4 regions of the Bradyrhizobium sp. IAR9 genome follow, and region 1 is predicted to be linked to each of the others. Evidence: predicted binding sites of a transcription regulator. Region 1 holds the regulator's gene; each other region holds the start of a gene.
What was found. Region 1 encodes LexA, which represses DNA repair genes until DNA is damaged. Its sites were predicted from a motif close to TGTTCNNNNTGTGTTCNG; they were not measured.

Region 1 (4,197 bases):
TCTACACCGGACTTATGCACGTGCTGGGCAAAACCTATCTCACCAAGCAAGCCTCTCTCCTGCTTGAATTCGCAAGAACCACCTCGGATTCTGACCTTTCCGCCAAGCTGATCAGCAAGGCCGCCGACCTGAAATCCCAGGCCGATCCGCTGCCCGACAAGGATCAAGGCCCGAAGGCTCCCGACGTCGCGCTGGACGCCGGGCCGGACCGGCCGAGCGGGAGTTGAGCGATGCTGGCCGTGGCGCTCGTCATTCTCGTCCTCGCCATGGCCACCCTCCTGCCGATCGGTCTCGTTCTCTGGATCATGCCAAGCCTGAGCCTGCCTTCCATCCTGGGCTGGAAGCGGCAGGATAAATCCTGCCCGCTCCGCCATTTTGCCTCTGCCCCCGCGCTCGGCTAGAAGACTGTCGGAACATTTCATCCGAACGTGCCGAGCAGGAGTTTCGCCGTGGCCTTGATGCCGGTTTCCGACGCCCTTGCTGCGGTGCTGGCGGGTGCAGAGCCGCTGCCTGCAGAGATGGTTTCACTCGACGAAGCCTACCATCGCGTGCTCGCGCAGGACGTCGCTGCGCGGCGCACCCAGCCGCCCCAGGCGATGTCGGCGATGGACGGCTATGCCGTGCGCGCGGCCGATGCGGCAACAATGGGTTCCACGCTGACAATGATCGGTGAGGTCGCGGCGGGCCGTCCGTTCACGGGAAAGGTCGGCGCCGGCGAAGCCGTGCGGATCTTCACCGGCGGCGTCGTTCCCGACGGCGCGGATGCGGTCGTGATCCAGGAGGACACGATCGCCGAAAGCAAGCACATAACGATCAAGGAAGCCGCGATCGTGGGTCGGCACATCCGCCCCGCCGGCGTCGATTTCCGCGAGGGCGACGTTCTCCTGCGCAAGGGAACCCGTCTGACGGAGCGCGATCTCGCCCTCGCCGCCGGAATGAACCACCCGCAGCTCGCCGTTTGCCGCCGTCCGAAGGTCGCGATTCTCGCCACCGGCGACGAACTGGTGATGCCGGGCTCAACGCCCGGGCACGGCCAGATCGTCTATTCCAACGGCTATGCCCTGCACGCGCTCGCCCGCAGCGAAGGCGCCGAGACCATCGACCTCGGTGTCGCCGCCGATACGCTGGAGGCCACCACCGCCGGCATCCGCCGCGCGCGTGAAAGCGGCGCCGACATCCTGGTCACGACCGGAGGCGCATCGGTCGGCGACCACGATCTGGTCCAGCAGGCGCTCAAGGACGAAGGCATCGCGATGGCGTTCTGGAAGATCGCGATGCGGCCCGGCAAGCCGATGATGCACGGGCGGTTAGGGGCGATGGGCGTCATCGGCCTGCCCGGCAATCCCGTGTCGTCCTACGTCTGCGCCTTCCTGTTCATGGTGCCGCTGATTCGCGCGCTGTCGGGCCGTTCAGTGATTCATCATCATCGCGAGCGCGTCGTGCTGGGCCGCGATCTCGGCGCCAACGACCAGCGCGAGGATTATCTGCGCGCGCGCCTGGAAAAGCGCGACGACGGCGCGCTCGTCGCCCTTCCCGTCAGCCATCAAGACTCCTCTCTGCTTGCGAATCTTGCTGCAGCACAGGTACTTCTCGTGCGCGCACCGTTTGCGCCGAAGGCCGAGGCCGGCAGCCCCTGCGAGGTGCTGCGGCTCCCCGTCTGAACTGCGCCGCCACACGCATTCCGTGAGTTTCGTTCTGTTCACGGTAAATTAAGCAGTTGCGGAACACATATCGAACATATAGTGTCCGTTCATGATTTGTTTCGAGATGTAGCGGCTTATCGCTGAACTCATCGTCTCGGAATCGAACGACATCAACCGGGGGACTTTGTTCGAGATGTTAACGCGCAAACAATACGAGCTTCTGCGGTTCATCAGCGAGCGCTTGAAGGAAAGCGGCGTGCCGCCGTCCTTCGACGAGATGAAGGATGCGCTCGACCTGCGCTCGAAGTCAGGCATCCACCGCCTGATCACCGCGCTCGAGGAGCGCGGCTTCATCCGCCGCCTGCCCAACCGCGCCCGGGCCATCGAAGTGATCAAGCTGCCGGAGCTCCAGGCTGCCGCCGGCAACCGACGCGGCTTCACGCCAAGCGTCATCGAGGGCAATCTCGGCAAGCTACGCGCGAGCTCCAGCCCGTCCGCGGACGAGGGCGAGCGACCCGTTGCGGTGCCCGTGATGGGCCGCATCGCGGCCGGTACTCCGATCGAGGCTTTGCAGACCCGCAGCCACACGATCAGCGTGCCGCCCGACATGCTCGGCTCCGGCGAGCATTACGCGCTCGAAGTGCGCGGTGATTCCATGGTCGAGGCCGGCATCCTCGACGGCGACATGGCGCTGATCCAGCGCAATGAGAGCGCCGATACCGGCGACATCGTGGTGGCACTGATCGACGACGAGGAAGCCACGCTCAAGCGCTTCCGCCGCCGCGGCGCCTCGATCGCGCTGGAGCCCGCCAATGCCGCTTATGAGGTGCGCATCCTGCCGCCGAACCGCGTGAAGATTCAGGGCAAGCTGATCGGGCTTTATCGCAAGTACTGATACCGGAAGTACTCGATACTGAAGTCTTTAGCGCCTCGCGCGCGCCTTCGATCGGCCTCGCCGATCAGAGATTGGAGCGGATGACGGTCCGCTCCGGCTGGATAGTCTTTCTGGTATCGCACAGATTGTCCGGCCCCTCCTCCTTTCGCGACATCCTCGGCAGGCCGCGCGACGCAACATCGCTTCGCGGCCTTTCGAGTTCGAGGGGGGACGGCCCAAATGCGCAGCTCGTTTGAGTGCAGCCGCAGCAACGCTGATCGCAACATCAGCATCGCAAGCCGTTGCCGCGCAAGCGCATCACTCCGCCGGTCGTTGACACGCGCGGTTGTCGAGACGCGGCTGCCAAATGCACGGAAGCCGACTTTGTTCCTAACAAATTCGGAAAAGATGGAAAAGATAATGTGATCGCGGCTCGCGGATCCCAGCCGCAGATTTGCCTACAACCGAGCAGACCGTCACGTGCTTCCACTCTGGTAGGGGCCTGCGCCTCCGAAAGAGGTGCGGGTCGCTATCTCTGCATTGAGGAGCACCCGATGTGTGACTACAGCCTGCATGCCGTCGCGACGCGCCCCGCAGAAGTCGGCGAGACGATCGTTACGACAACATTCCGCGGCACCTCGACGCGCGGCTTCGCCTCCGAAGCCGATCTCTCCGTCGCGGTCTGCCTGCTGCCGGGGACGGAGCTCGCCTTCGCCGACGACGTCCGTTACGACAACCGCTGGATCTGGACGCGCACCGTCAACTCCCGCGTCGGCAAGTTCGGCAAGATCGATCCGCACATTCCCGATCGCCATCATGACGCGATCGAATTCCCGGACGGCAAATCCGTGCTGGTGACGCAACTGGTCGAAGGCCAGCGCGCAACCGTGCTGCAACTGCCGGTGACCCAGCCGATCGGCGAGCGCGAGCACAAGCCGCAGATCATCGCCGACAGTCGCCCGACGGTCACACGACTGCCGATCGGCTGACGCCCTCCGCCCGATAAGCCGAGGGCCAGGATTGAAATGCCGTCGCCGGCCGAGGCCGGCGAGCCCGGTGGGTTTTTGTTTCATGAAATTCGATCGGCGAGCGCCGCCGCCTCGCCTCGTCGCCGCACGAAGTTTGAGCCGTGCTGCCTGAATTTTGAACGTCCGCTCCGCAGCCAAATGACCGATGCTGTCGTGGTTTGAGGCGGCGGACACGCTCGATGAAAACCTTCATTCGCGTCGTTGAACTCTGGGTGCCTGACCGGACGCGCATGCGGCTGGAATTCGGCGGCGGCCTCTACGATGAAGGGCTGTCCGCGTTCAAGGCCGTCAGCGAAGAGCTGCACTTCGGATATGACGAGGGGCTTCCAGGCAAGGCCTGGGCCTGCGGCCATCCCGTCATCCTCACGAAATTCGCCAACTCCTATTTCAAGCGGATCGATCAGGCCGTCGCGGCCGGCCTCACCTGCGGCGTGGCGGTGCCGGTGTTCGCAGGCGAATTCCTGCAAGCCGTGATGGTGCTGTTCTGCGGCGACGACGAGGCGCATGTCGGCGCGATCGAGCTCTGGCACAACGATCCTGATCTCTCCCACGAGATGGGCCTCGTCGACGGCTATTACGGCGCGGCGGACATGTTCGAATTCAACTCCCGCCACACCAGGTTTCCTCGCGGCTTCGGCCTGCCCGGACGCAC
Region 2 (4,197 bases), on a different contig from region 1:
GCAAGATAGTCGAGCAGCCAGATCAGCTGCAGTTGATCGTCTGGGCTCGGATCGAACCAAAGTTCGATCTCGTCATAGCGCTCGCAAAAATCGGCAAAGGGTAGCTTCCTGAGTTCCTTGAACTTGGAGGGCCATTTTGTACCCCAATCCGACCAATGATCGCCCGGCCTGAGCGTCCCTGACTGCGCCCCGAAATAGGCTGCGAAATAGTCGGACGAAGGCAACGGCCCCCACGTGAAGCGAAGAAAGAACAGAACGACGATCTCGGCCAGCTTCGATTTGGCGAGATTGGCGCCGGCCGCACTGGTCAGGATCAGACGCTTCATCACACCACCACCAGATCCCGACAACGCAAAACGAAACGGGCGCTGACGACGTCGGCAACTCAACGTCTTCAGCGCCCGCTCCTCGCGAAAAGCTTTCGCGGTTCGTCTTACTCGTCTGCCGGCTCCTCGCCGTCGGCGTCGCTCTCGGGCGTACCGGCCAGAATCTGCTCGGAGATCAGACCGGAGTTCTGGCGGATCGAGGTCTCGATCTTGGCGGTGATGTCGGGGTTGGCCTTCAGGAAGGCTTTCGAGTTCTCGCGACCCTGGCCGAGACGCTGGCTGTCATAGGAGAACCAGGCGCCGGATTTCTCGACGATGCCGGCCTTGACGCCGAGATCGAGGATCTCGCCCATCTTGGAGACGCCCTCGCCGTACATGATGTCGAACTCGACCTGCTTGAAGGGCGGTGCCAGCTTGTTCTTGACCACCTTGACGCGCGTGGTGTTGCCGACCACTTCGTCGCGCTCCTTGATCGCGCCGATGCGGCGGATGTCGAGCCGGACGGAGGCATAGAACTTCAGCGCGTTGCCGCCGGTGGTGGTCTCGGGCGAGCCGTACATCACACCGATCTTCATGCGGATCTGGTTGATGAAGATCACCATGGTGTTGGACTTGTTGATCGAGGCCGTCAGCTTGCGCAGCGCCTGGCTCATCAGGCGCGCCTGCAGACCCGGAAGCGCATCACCCATCTCGCCTTCGAGCTCGGCCTTCGGCACCAGCGCGGCGACCGAATCAACCACCAGCACGTCCACCGCGCCCGAGCGCACCAGCGTGTCGCAGATTTCCAGCGCCTGCTCGCCGGTGTCGGGCTGCGAGATCAGAAGCTCGTCGATGTTGACGCCGAGCTTGCGGGCATAGACCGGATCGAGCGCATGCTCCGCGTCGATGAAGGCGCAGATGCCGCCCTTCTTCTGCGCTTCCGCCACCGTGTGCAGCGCCAGCGTGGTCTTGCCCGACGATTCCGGCCCGTAGATCTCGACGATGCGTCCCTTGGGCAGACCGCCGATGCCGAGCGCGATATCGAGCCCGAGCGAGCCTGACGACACCGCCTCGATGTCCATCGACCGGTCGTTCTTGCCGAGCTTCATCACCGAGCCCTTGCCGAACTGGCGCTCGATCTGAGAGAGCGCGGCGGCCAGAGCTTTACTCTTGTCCATGGAAGATCCTTCGACGATACGCAGGGCAGTGGCGGACATTGGGTCGTGCTCCTTATGGCGAGGATTCGCGTGAGGGACAAACGATTGGCGAGGCGGCTCGTCGATAAAAGTAGCGTACCCCATTTGTTCTAGGTTCGCAATATGTTCTTTTGCGGATTTTGGTGCTGTCTCGTATGTGACCCGGAGTGTCCTAACTTGATTTTGGGAGCGTCCTAATTCGCGCTTAGTGACGCATTGCCACATCACTCAACCTAATGGCGATTTGCTACCATCGGCCGTTGCTTGACATTTAACAACCATGGAGTGTTGCAATGCATTTAAGGGCTCTCGCGATTCCGTTCGCATTCGTGTCGATGATGCCTGTGGCAGACTCGGCTTTCGCCGGCGCGGCTAATTGCCAATCTTATTTCCAGCAAAACGGCACTCTGCGAGTAACTTGCTCACCTCAGGGCGGACCTCCGTGGCCCGTAAGTTGCGGCTTCCAAGCGGCAATGAATACGCAAAATGGCTACTGCAATATCCAAGTGCCATTTTCGGTGAACGCAGGTGAGCAGCCTAAGGTGATCTATGAGCAGTCGCAGTGTCCGAATGGGCAGTCCTTCACATCGATACGAAACTACGGAAATGCTAGCTGTAACTAGTCTACCGCAGCACGTGAACACCCGAGGCCGCCTCAGTTGGCGGCCTCTTTCATTTTAACATCCCGCGTGGAAAGCCAACCTCGATACACGCTTCGGGTCGCAAACAGCCTCCTCATAATCTTTAGACGCGCAACAATGCGCTGGTCGCCCTTGTGGCTTCGCATTGCTCGCGCCCAACTAAAGCCGCGCTCCTCCAAGTTCAAATCCCCAAGCCCCTGCTCTCCCCATTCGCCGCTGTGCACACAACTGAACAGACCCGGCCCCGTGAACGGGTCTTAATGGGCCATCACCGCACGAACCGTGGCCACTATCGGTGATGAGAACGCCCGATTGCGCTCCCGCCTTCCTCGCACGGAAAGGAGCGCGCCATGCTCAAGCGGCGACGTTTCAAGCAGCAGCTGACGCTTCAAGATCGACTCTCCGCCTGGGTGAAGCAGATCGAGGAGCAGGCCTCCAGGCTTCCGCCCGGGCCCGAGCGGGACGCCCTGTTCAAGAAGGCCCGCCAGGCCGATGTCGCCAATCATCTGCACGACTGGGTCATATCCCCCGGGCTGCAACCGCCGAAATAACAGGGCTGCCGCAACGTCATTCCCCGGCCGAAGCTGACGCGCATCAAAGACGCATGGCCCGGCCGCCGTCAGAATTCCGTAATCCTGCGGCACCGAACTTTTTTCGCGGTCTTGGGCCTTCTCCAGGATGGGACCGCAACTTTGGGGACCTCAGTCATGACGGACAACACGAACCGCGACACGATCAGGCGCAATCCCCTGCTGGAGGCGGCGCAGGAGGAGCTGATGAAGTTCGAGCGCGCGGAAAACGAGTTCCGCAAGAAGGACCGCCAAGAGCGCGCCGCCGAGCTCCACCTTCCCCTGAACGAAATCAAGATCCACTAAACACGGCGCGGGGCCGGCTTCGGAAGCTGACAAGGGCGCGCTGGCGATGTGGCTGGCGGCGGCGGGAAGCAGTCGCAAGGTGTCGGAAGCGCAGCTCGAGTCGATTTGAGCGGCTCCACGGGGCGCATCGCGCGCAATGACGGTATCTAAACACTACTCATAAGTCGCTGAATGAACAACCGAATTTGCATGCCGCCTACTGTGCATGGGGTTGTTTTCCAGTTTTTGAGAATGCGGCACGCCCCGTAACCCGTCATCCGGGGAAAGGCTGCCGCTCGCGCGCCTGTTTTAAAGCAGCGCCAGCAGCACGAGGCCGATCACCAGCACCACGAAGCCAACCGCTGTCGCGGCGGCGAATGACCGCTCTACGTTATCCATGATGCCACCCCGTGGTCGGCGTGCCACGTTTCCCCCATGGCTGCGCCGAACGATGTGGAATCTTGCCGACCGGTGTGTCCGCAGTTGTGCGAACGGATGTCGAAATTGGGACCGGTGCGGGGCCAGTCTGCGGCCTCGACGCTCGGCCCGGAAATCCGCCGCCTGTCAGGCTGCCGTAAGCGCAGCCGGCTAGGATGATGTGGCTATGGTGTTGCAGCCCAGCACCTCAGCCTCCAATAACTTTTTGCCCCGTCTGGCTCTCCCCAGGCGGGGCTTTTTCATCCCTGCCGGGCGGTTCGCGGATCTCTCTCCTCCTGGGTCAGGAGCAGCGAGAAAGTGCGGATCGCGGGCGCAGCCAGCAGAACGATCGGCAGCATCGCGGCCCAGGCGATCAGCCACGACACCATCCAGTGCCCGACGAAGCTCATCGCGCTGCCGGCGGGCAAGCTGGCGATCCCCGCCGCGATCAGCGAGGTCAGTCCGGACTGGATGATTCCGAAGACGAAATGACTGTAGCGGCGGGGAATGCCGAGCATGACCGGGCCCATGTTGTTTCTTGCCGTCGTTCAGACCAAGCAAGGCATATGCCGCCGCTTGCAGGGAAATCAGTGATCCTCGGCGGGGCCCCCCGCGGCCCCGTCCGATCGGCGTACCGGCGCAGCCGGGTGCAGCCCAGGAACTTTGTTCATGGTCGGAGAACCACGGGTATGCGACAGCCTTACTGTCTCACGGCCCGGCGTCTTTCGAAAGCCGGCTCCGCTTGTTTCGGCGCACGCGCGCTTTCGAGATATCCCCGAACTAT
Region 3 (4,197 bases), on a different contig from region 1:
TCGTCAATGCCCCGCGGAATCCGGTCGGGGTCGAGAATCACGGCCGCGGCTACCACGGGGCCGGCGAGCGGCCCGCGGCCGGCTTCGTCGCAGCCGGCGACCGGCCAGACGCCGCGCTTGATCAGCGCGCGCTCGCGCCGGAAGCTCGGCGGTGCGACCGCGATGATGCCTTTCTTGCCTGCGGGAACGGTCGTTGTTTTGGTCGCAGGCGCTCTGCCGGCCTTGGCGGGCGCTGTCTTCTTCGCAGCGTCCTTCCTTGGCGCGTCTTTGGCCGGTGTCTTGGCGGACTTGTCCCGAATCATGGCGGGGATCGTGCGCAAGCGGCCCGGCCGGCGCAACCGGGAACCCCGCGCAATTCCCGTTATTCAGGCCGCCCTATTCCGCCAGATGCACCCGCCGGTCCTCGCCGACCTCGATGCCGGGTGCGACCACGACCTCCCAGGGATGGCCGTCGGGATCGGCAAAATAACCGGAATAGCCGCCATAATCGGTCTCGTGCGCGGCCTTCACCAGCTTTGCCCCCTTGCCGAGGGCAAAGGCCAGCACCGCATCGACCTCCTCTCGGGTCCGACAGTTCCAGGCGATGGTGATGCCGCGGAAGGTCGATGGCCTCGGCCGGTCCGGCAACGTCGCGTCGGCCGAGAGCTGATCCCAGGGATAAAGTGCGAGCACCGGGCCACCGGTATCGTAGAAAGCGACGGCCTCGCCGGTCGCCCTTAGCCGGCGCGCAAAACCGAGCGCGTCGTAAAAAGCGATGCTGGCACGGATATCGCTGACGCCAAGCGTGATGACAGTGAGCCGCGGCACCGGCGGGTGAAGTTCCTTGACCATGCGACGCCTCTTCCACTTCCCCGATCAGAACAGGCTGAGCTGATCGCCGTTCCGCTTCGGCCGCGCAAAGTGATCGGTCGTCAGCTTGGAGCGCCGTTTGTTGAGGCCGAGCCTGTCGCAGGCGATCTCGAAGCGGCGGCCGATGGTCCAGGCCATTGGTCCGGTGCCCTTCATCCGTTCGCCCCATTTCGCATCGTAGTCGCGGCCGCCGCGCATGTCGCGGATCAGCGTGAAGACGTGGCGATAGCGGTCGGGATAGTTCGCCATTAGCCATTCGCGGAAGAGATCGCGCACCTCCAGCGGCAGCCGCAGCAGCACATAGGAGGCTTCCTTGACGCCGACATGGGCGGCAGCATCGAGGATGCGCTCGATCTCGGAATCGTTCAGCGCGGGGATCACGGGCGCAACCATCACCGTGGTGGGAATGCCGGCGTCCGAGAGCTGCTTCAGCGCCTCCAGCCGCTTCGGCGGCGTCGAGGCGCGCGGCTCCATGGTGCGCGCGAGCTTCGGATCGAGCGAGGTGACGGAGATCGCGACCTTGGCGAGGTTGCGCTTGGCCATCCGCGCGAGAATATCGATGTCGCGCACCACCAGCGCCGACTTGGTGACGATGCCGACGGGATGGCCGGCACCCTCGAGAACCTCGAGGATGCCGCGCATGATTTTGCGCTCGCGCTCGATCGGCTGATAGGGATCGGTGTTGGTGCCGATCGCGATCATCCGGGGCTCATAGCCAGTCGCGGCGAGCTCTTTCTCCAGCAGCGCCGGCGCCTCGGGCTTGACGAACAGCTTTGACTCGAAGTCGAGCCCGGGCGACAGGCCGAGATAGGCATGGGTCGGCCGCGCGAAGCAGTAGACGCAGCCATGCTCGCAGCCGCGATAGGGATTGATCGAGCGGTCGAAGCCGATATCGGGGGAATCGTTGCGGGTGATCACCTTGCGCGAGGTGTCGACCCCGACAATGGTCTTGAACGGCGGCAGCTCTTCCAGGCTCTGCCAGCCGTCGTCGAAGGCGACGCGCGCCTCGGCCTCATAGCGGCCGCTGGCATTCGACTGTGCCCCCCGCCCTCGCCTGCGTGCGCGGTCGATGGCGACGCCAAGCTCTGGAAAGTCAGAGTCCACACCCGCCGGCTCGGAGGGCGCCTTGACCGGCGGGTGTTTGAGAGCATGAGAGGATGCTGCTGGACTCATGAAGCCAAGATAGCACGCAAAAGGAACAAATCAAGAACACAAACAAAAAATGGGAAAACAACCCCATGCACAGTAGCCGCCCAAATTTCGGGCGCGGTCCTTTGACCTCACGCAACACACCCGTCGCAACGATTTCGTTTGATGCCGGCCAGGGATCAATCGTCGCGGAACAATGTTGGTGACGATCGCCGGGTGAAGGTCAGCAGGAACATGACAAATCAACAACAATCGGCCGCGGCAAGCAGCAACCTCGACCTCCTCGATCGCTACTGGCGCGCCGCGAACTACCTCTCCGTCGGGCAAATCTACCTGCTCGACAATCCGCTGCTGCGCGAGGCCTTGCAGGCCGAGCACATCAAGCCGCGTCTGCTCGGCCATTGGGGCACGACGCCCGGCCTGAACTTCATCTACGCCCATCTCAACCGCGTCATCCGCGCGCTGGATGTCAGCGTGCTCTATGTCTGCGGTCCCGGCCATGGCGGGCCGGGCATGGTCGCCAACACCTATCTGGAAGGCAGCTATAGCGAGATCTATCCCGACATCGCGCGCGACACGGACGGATTGCGCAAGCTGTTCAGGCAGTTCTCCTTTCCCGGCGGCATTCCGAGCCACGCGGCGCCGGAAACGCCGGGCTCGATCCACGAAGGCGGCGAGCTCGGCTACGCGCTGGTGCATGCCTATGGTGCGGCGCTGGACAATCCCGACTTGATCGTGGCTTGCGTGGTCGGTGACGGCGAAGCGGAAACCGGCCCGCTCGCGGCCTCCTGGCACTCCAACAAGTTCCTGAACCCCGCGCATGACGGCGCGGTGCTGCCGATCCTGCATCTGAACGGCTACAAGATCGCCAACCCGACCGTGCTCGGGCGGATGCGGGACAGCGAGATCCGCGACCTGTTCCGCGGGTTCGGCCACGAGCCGCTGTTCGTCGCGGGCGACGATCCCAAATTGATGCATCAGGCCATGGCGGATGCGCTCGACGTTGCGCTCGCCAGCATCCGCTCGATCCAGCAGCACGCCCGCGACGGCCGCAAGGCAGTCGAGCGGCCGCGCTGGCCGATGATCGTGCTGCGCAGCCCGAAAGGCTGGACCGGCCCGAAAGAGGTCGACGGCAAGAAGGTCGAGGGTTTTTGGCGCGCGCATCAGGTGCCGGTGGCGGGCTGTCGCGAGAACCCGGCGCACCTCAAAGTGCTCGAAAACTGGATGCGCAGCTACGAGCCCGAAAAGCTGTTCGACCAGAGCGGGGCGCTCATTCCAGAACTTCAGGCGCTCGCGCCCGAAGGCATTCGCCGCATGGGCGCCAATCCGCATGCCAATGGCGGCCTGCTCAAGAAGGAGCTGAAGCTGCCAGACTTCCGCAGCTTCGCCATCGAGGTGCCGCAGCCCGGCGGCGTCGCAGCCGAAGCGACGCGCGAGCTCGGCAAATTCCTGCGCGACGTCATCCGCCTCAACGCGAAGGAGCGCAATTTCCGCATCATGGGCCCGGACGAGACCGCGTCAAACCGTCTGGACGCCGTGTTCGAGGAGACCGAGCGGGTCTGGATGGAGCCGATCGAGCCTTACGACGTGCATCTGGCGCAGGACGGCCGCGTCATGGAAGTCTTGAGCGAGCATCTCTGCCAGGGCTGGCTCGAGGGCTATCTGCTCACTGGACGCCACGGTTTCTTCTCCTGCTATGAGGCCTTCATCCACATCGTGGATTCCATGTTCAACCAGCACGCCAAATGGCTGAAGGTCACGCGCGATCTGCCATGGCGGCGCCCGATCGCCTCGCTCAATTATCTCCTGACCTCGCATGTCTGGCGGCAGGACCATAACGGCTTCAGCCATCAGGATCCCGGCTTCGTCGATCTCGTCGCCAACAAGAAGGCCGATATCGTTCGCATCTACTTCCCGCCGGATGCCAACACGCTGCTGTGGATCGCCGACCATTGCCTGCGGACCTATAACCGCATCAACGTGATCGTTGCCGGCAAGCAGCCGGCGCCGCAATGGCTGTCGATGCAGGAAGCAGCCACGCATTGCGATGCCGGCATCGGAATCTGGACCTGGGCGGGGACGGAAGATGCAACGGGCGAGCCCGACGTGGTGATGGCCTGCGCCGGCGATGTGCCGACGCTGGAGACGCTCGCCGCCGTCGACCTGTTGCGCAAGGCGCTGCCGGACCTGAAGATCCGC
Region 4 (4,197 bases), on a different contig from region 1:
ATCCTCAGGCAGGTGCACGACGACGCGCTTTCCGCCGATGCGCGCGGCGATGCGGTCGATCAGCGCGGCAAGCTCGTCATTGTCGTGGACATGGGCGTCGAGATCGCGCTGCTCCTGCACCACGATCTCGGTCCGGCTCGCCGACAGCCGAACCATGTCGAAGCCGAAACCGGGATCCAGCGGATCGGCGAGCGCGTCGAGGCGCTCGCGAAACAGCCGGTCGATCACCGCGCTTCGCGTCACCGGACGTCCGGTCTCGACCATGATCGCGCGCACCACGCCGTCGGTGCGGAAGAACGCGGCTTCCAGCCGGCGCGCGCCCTTGCCCTGCTTCTCCATCGACGCGATCAGCGTATCGGCGAGCCGCGACAGCGTCATTGCGATCATGGTGTCGGTCGCGATCGGCTCGGCGAAACGCTTCTCCACGATGTAATCAGGCAGCGGTTTGCGCGGGTTGATCGGCGCATCGCCCTGCCCCAGCGCATGCGCGAGCAGCGTGGAGAACCGCGCCCCGAACCGCGCCGTAATCTCGCTCGGCGAGCGCGCGGCGACATCACCGATGGTCTTGAGGCCGGCGCGGCGCAGACCGGTGGTGATGGCTTCGTCCGCACCGAGCGCGGACACCGGAAACCGGCTGATCGCCCTCGCCTCTTCGCCATCGGCAACGATGGTGCCCGTGGCCTGCCGCGTCAGCGTGCGCGCGCAGACCGAGGTGCCGGCGATTGCCGCGCTGACGGCAAAGCCTTGTCGGCCGAGCGCCCGAACCAGCGCTTGCAGCAACGCAGCCTCGCCGCCGAACAGATGCGCACAGCCGGTGATGTCGAGGAACAGCCCATGCGGCGGGTCGAGCGCGACCAGCGGCGTGAAGCGGTCGCACCAATCGGCGATGTCGCTAAGCGTCTTCGCATCGGCCGCGACATCGGCATCGAACACTTTCAGGTCCGGGCACATCGCCCGCGCATTGGCCAGCGGCTGACCGATGTACAGGCCGAGGCGCTCGGCAGCCTCGTCCAGCGCATGGATCACCAGCGCATTGTTGTCCTTGATGACGACGATGCTCGGCTCATTATTGGTTTTACCCAGCCCGGCGCTGTTGAAGAAACGCTGGATCCGGTCGATGGGCAGGCGCGGCAGCCACAGGCTGAGAATACGTCGACGGTTCACTGAACTGGCACTCATCACAATTCCATTCCATGATCCACCGGCCGCAGGGGCCATGACGATTACGCAAGAGTTCGGCATCGAAGCGCGGCGCGCCCCATGCGTCCCACACCGATCCCGGCGGCGAATGCGCCGCGCGCAGCATCCACCGTGTCTCCGCGGTCGAAGGCAGCGGCTGCGCCGCCATCCGCAGCATCAGGCCGGTGACGCCGGAGCCTTGCGCGGCCAGCGTCAGCTTGCGGCTCGCCACGAGATCGAACTGCCTGGTCTCGCCCCAGAACTCGAGCACGACGGCGCCGAGCGCATCGCAAGCGAGCGCATCGGCCGAGGTACGCAGCGCGCTCTCGACATCGGCGGCGCGCACCATCACCACGCGGCGCGGATCGAGGCCGAGCTCGGCGAGCCCGCTCATCGACAGCGCGCCTGCCTCTATCTCCAAGAAATCCTGCCGTACCCACAGCAACGGCCGCTGCGCCGAGACGCGCCCGGCAAGCCCCATGACGAAGCCGGTCGCGGCCGTCCCCTGCCGTCCCTCACAAAACACCTCGTGGATCGCCGCGCGCGCGAGCCCGCCCTTCAGCGCGTTGTCGGCTTCGCTATGACCGAGTGCGATGCGATCGTGCGGATGCACGACCGTCGCCGTCTCGATACGCTCGATCTGGCCGCGCAAGGTCGCAAGCGCGCTTTGACGTGCGCCGCTCATGCTCGCCGCTCCTTCAGAGGTGATTGCCGATGGCTCTCAAAAAGAGAACCAGCGGCTGGCTCATTTGTTCATGATATGTTCTAATATAAAGCTAACGGCGCGTAGAGAGTCAATCGAATTGGCGCGCAAGCGGATTCATGAGCTGAATCAAAGGGATTCCAAGATGGACGTACAACGCAAGCTGGAAATCCTGGCTGACGCCGCCAAATACGACGCGTCCTGCGCCTCCAGCGGCACCGAGAAGCGGGATTCCAGCGACGGCAAGGGCATGGGTTCGACCGCGCCCGGCATGGGCATCTGCCATTCCTACGCGCCGGATGGACGCTGCATCTCGCTGCTCAAGGTGCTGCTGACCAACGCCTGCAATTACGATTGCCTCTATTGCGTCAACCGCGCCTCCTCGAACGTGCCGCGCGCCCGCTTCACCGTCGACGAATTGGTCAAGCTCACGCTCGACTTCTACCGTCGCAACTACATCGAGGGCCTGTTTCTCTCCTCCGGCATCATCCGCAGCCCCGACTACACTATGGAGCAGGTGGTGAGCGTCGCGCGAAAGCTGCGCGAGGAGCATCACTTCCGCGGCTATATTCATCTCAAGACCATTCCCGAGGCCGACGATGCGCTGATCGCGGAAGCCGGCAAATATGCCGATCGTCTCTCCATCAACATCGAGATGCCCGAGGAGACGAGCCTGCAGCAATTCGCGCCGGAGAAGGACGTGCGCGCGATCCGCCGTACCATGGGCCGGCTGCGGCTGAAGCTCGACGAGGCCGAGGAAGGCCGCAGTGCGAAGACCAGGGCGAAGCCGCAGCGCTTCGCGCCGGCGGGCCAAAGCACGCAGATGATCGTCGGCGCTGATGCTGCCTCCGACCACACCATTCTCCACACCAGCGCCAATCTCTACGGCGCCTACCGCCTGCGGCGCGTCTACTACTCCGCCTTCAGCCCGATCCCCGACGCCAGCCGCGCCTTGCCTCTGGTGCAGCCGCCGCTGCTGCGCGAGCACCGGCTCTACCAGGCCGACTGGCTGATGCGGTTCTACGGTTTCGACGTTGCGGAGATCGTCGACGACAGCGCGATGCTGCCGCTCGACATCGATCCAAAACTCGCCTGGGCGCTGCGCCATCGCGACCGCTTCCCGCTCGACGTCAACCGCGCCAGCCGCGAGGAGCTGCTGCGCGTGCCGGGCTTCGGCACCAAAACGGTCGAGCGCATCATTACGACGCGGCGCACCACCACGATCCGTCTCTCCGATCTCGCGCGGCTGCACGTGCCCAAGCACAAGGCCCTGCCATTCATCGTCCTCAGCGATCACCGCCCCTCGCCGCATCGTCTCGATGCCGCCGGGCTGATCGAGCGCTTCAAGCCGAAAGCAACTCAATTGGGATTTGGCTTCTGATGCAGTACATCACCCTCGACAACGAAACCGATTTCGACGGCTGGCGCAAAGCCGCGCGCAGCCTCGTGCTTCATCATGTGCAGCCCACCGATGTCACCTGGACCGTGCGGGGCGGCGAAGCCGATTTGTTCGCGCCGCAAGCGCCGTCTCCGATCCTCGAGGTGAACGACGGCACCTTCAATGTCTCCGCAAAATTTGTCGAACTCGCCCAGGCTGCAATCCTGCACCGCGATATCAAGCGCTTTGCGATCCTCTATCGCCTACTGTTTCGGCTGAAGGACAACCACGACCTCATCGAGGTCGCGACCGACCCTGACGTCGCGCAAGTCACGGCGATGGCGCGAGCGGTCCATCGCGACGAGCACAAGATGCACGCCTTCGTCCGCTTCCGCGAGGTCGGACGCGAGCGCGCAGCGCATTACGTCGCCTGGTTCGAGCCGGAGCATCACATCGTCGAGCTTGCAGCCCCATTCTTCGCAAAACGCTTTGCCGACATGCCCTGGTCGATCCTAACGCCGGACCTCTGCGCACATTGGGACGGCCACGCGCTCGCGTTCACGCCGGGCGTCAGCAAGAGCGAAGCGCCGGGCGAAGACCGGCTGGAGGAAACCTGGCGACGCTATTACGCCAGCATCTTCAATCCAGCCCGGCTCAAGGTGAAGGCGATGCAGGCCGAGATGCCGAAGAAATATTGGAGGAACCTGCCCGAGGCTTCGATCATTAAGCCCTTGATCGAGGACGCCGAACGCATGACCGGCGCCATGATCGCCAATGCCGCAACCGAGCCGCACAAGCCTCAGAAGCGGCCGGAGGCTCCGATGAAACGCAAGCCAGCTGCCAACGATCTCGAAGCGCTCCGCGAGGAAGCCGCGCATTGCCGCGCCTGCCATCTCTACAAGGACGCGACCCAGACCGTGTTCGGCGAAGGCCCTAA

Region 2: the regulator LexA is predicted to act here: its motif matches at 1,615-1,632, upstream of recA (recombinase RecA).
Region 3: the regulator LexA is predicted to act here: its motif matches at 2,044-2,061, upstream of GGD67_RS19695 (PA0069 family radical SAM protein).
Region 4: the regulator LexA is predicted to act here: its motif matches at 1,930-1,947, upstream of GGD67_RS15180 (putative DNA modification/repair radical SAM protein).

The regions. Positions count from the first base shown of each region.
Region 1 is NZ_JACBZW010000010.1:17,200-21,396, reverse strand. Features, by position in the region: gene GGD67_RS24540 (hypothetical protein) at 21-227, shown strand; gene GGD67_RS24535 (hypothetical protein) at 231-401, shown strand; gene glp (gephyrin-like molybdotransferase Glp) at 450-1,661, shown strand; gene lexA (transcriptional repressor LexA) at 1,837-2,538, shown strand; gene GGD67_RS24520 (hypothetical protein) at 3,072-3,506, shown strand; gene GGD67_RS24515 (GAF domain-containing protein) at 3,725-4,197, shown strand, end outside.
Region 2 is NZ_JACBZW010000005.1:217,634-221,830, reverse strand. Features, by position in the region: gene GGD67_RS15865 (hypothetical protein) at 1-326, opposite strand, end outside; gene recA (recombinase RecA) at 434-1,522, opposite strand; gene GGD67_RS15855 (hypothetical protein) at 2,493-2,693, shown strand; gene GGD67_RS15850 (hypothetical protein) at 2,850-3,017, shown strand; gene GGD67_RS15845 (DUF2798 domain-containing protein) at 3,674-3,931, opposite strand.
Region 3 is NZ_JACBZW010000007.1:63,386-67,582, reverse strand. Features, by position in the region: gene GGD67_RS19705 (ribonuclease HII) at 1-302, opposite strand, end outside; gene GGD67_RS19700 (VOC family protein) at 376-831, opposite strand; gene GGD67_RS19695 (PA0069 family radical SAM protein) at 856-2,022, opposite strand; gene GGD67_RS19690 (phosphoketolase) at 2,233-4,197, shown strand, end outside.
Region 4 is NZ_JACBZW010000005.1:72,901-77,097, reverse strand. Features, by position in the region: gene GGD67_RS15190 (DNA polymerase Y family protein) at 1-1,179, opposite strand, end outside; gene GGD67_RS15185 (ImuA family protein) at 1,076-1,864, opposite strand; gene GGD67_RS15180 (putative DNA modification/repair radical SAM protein) at 2,028-3,263, shown strand; gene GGD67_RS15175 (UdgX family uracil-DNA binding protein) at 3,263-4,197, shown strand, end outside.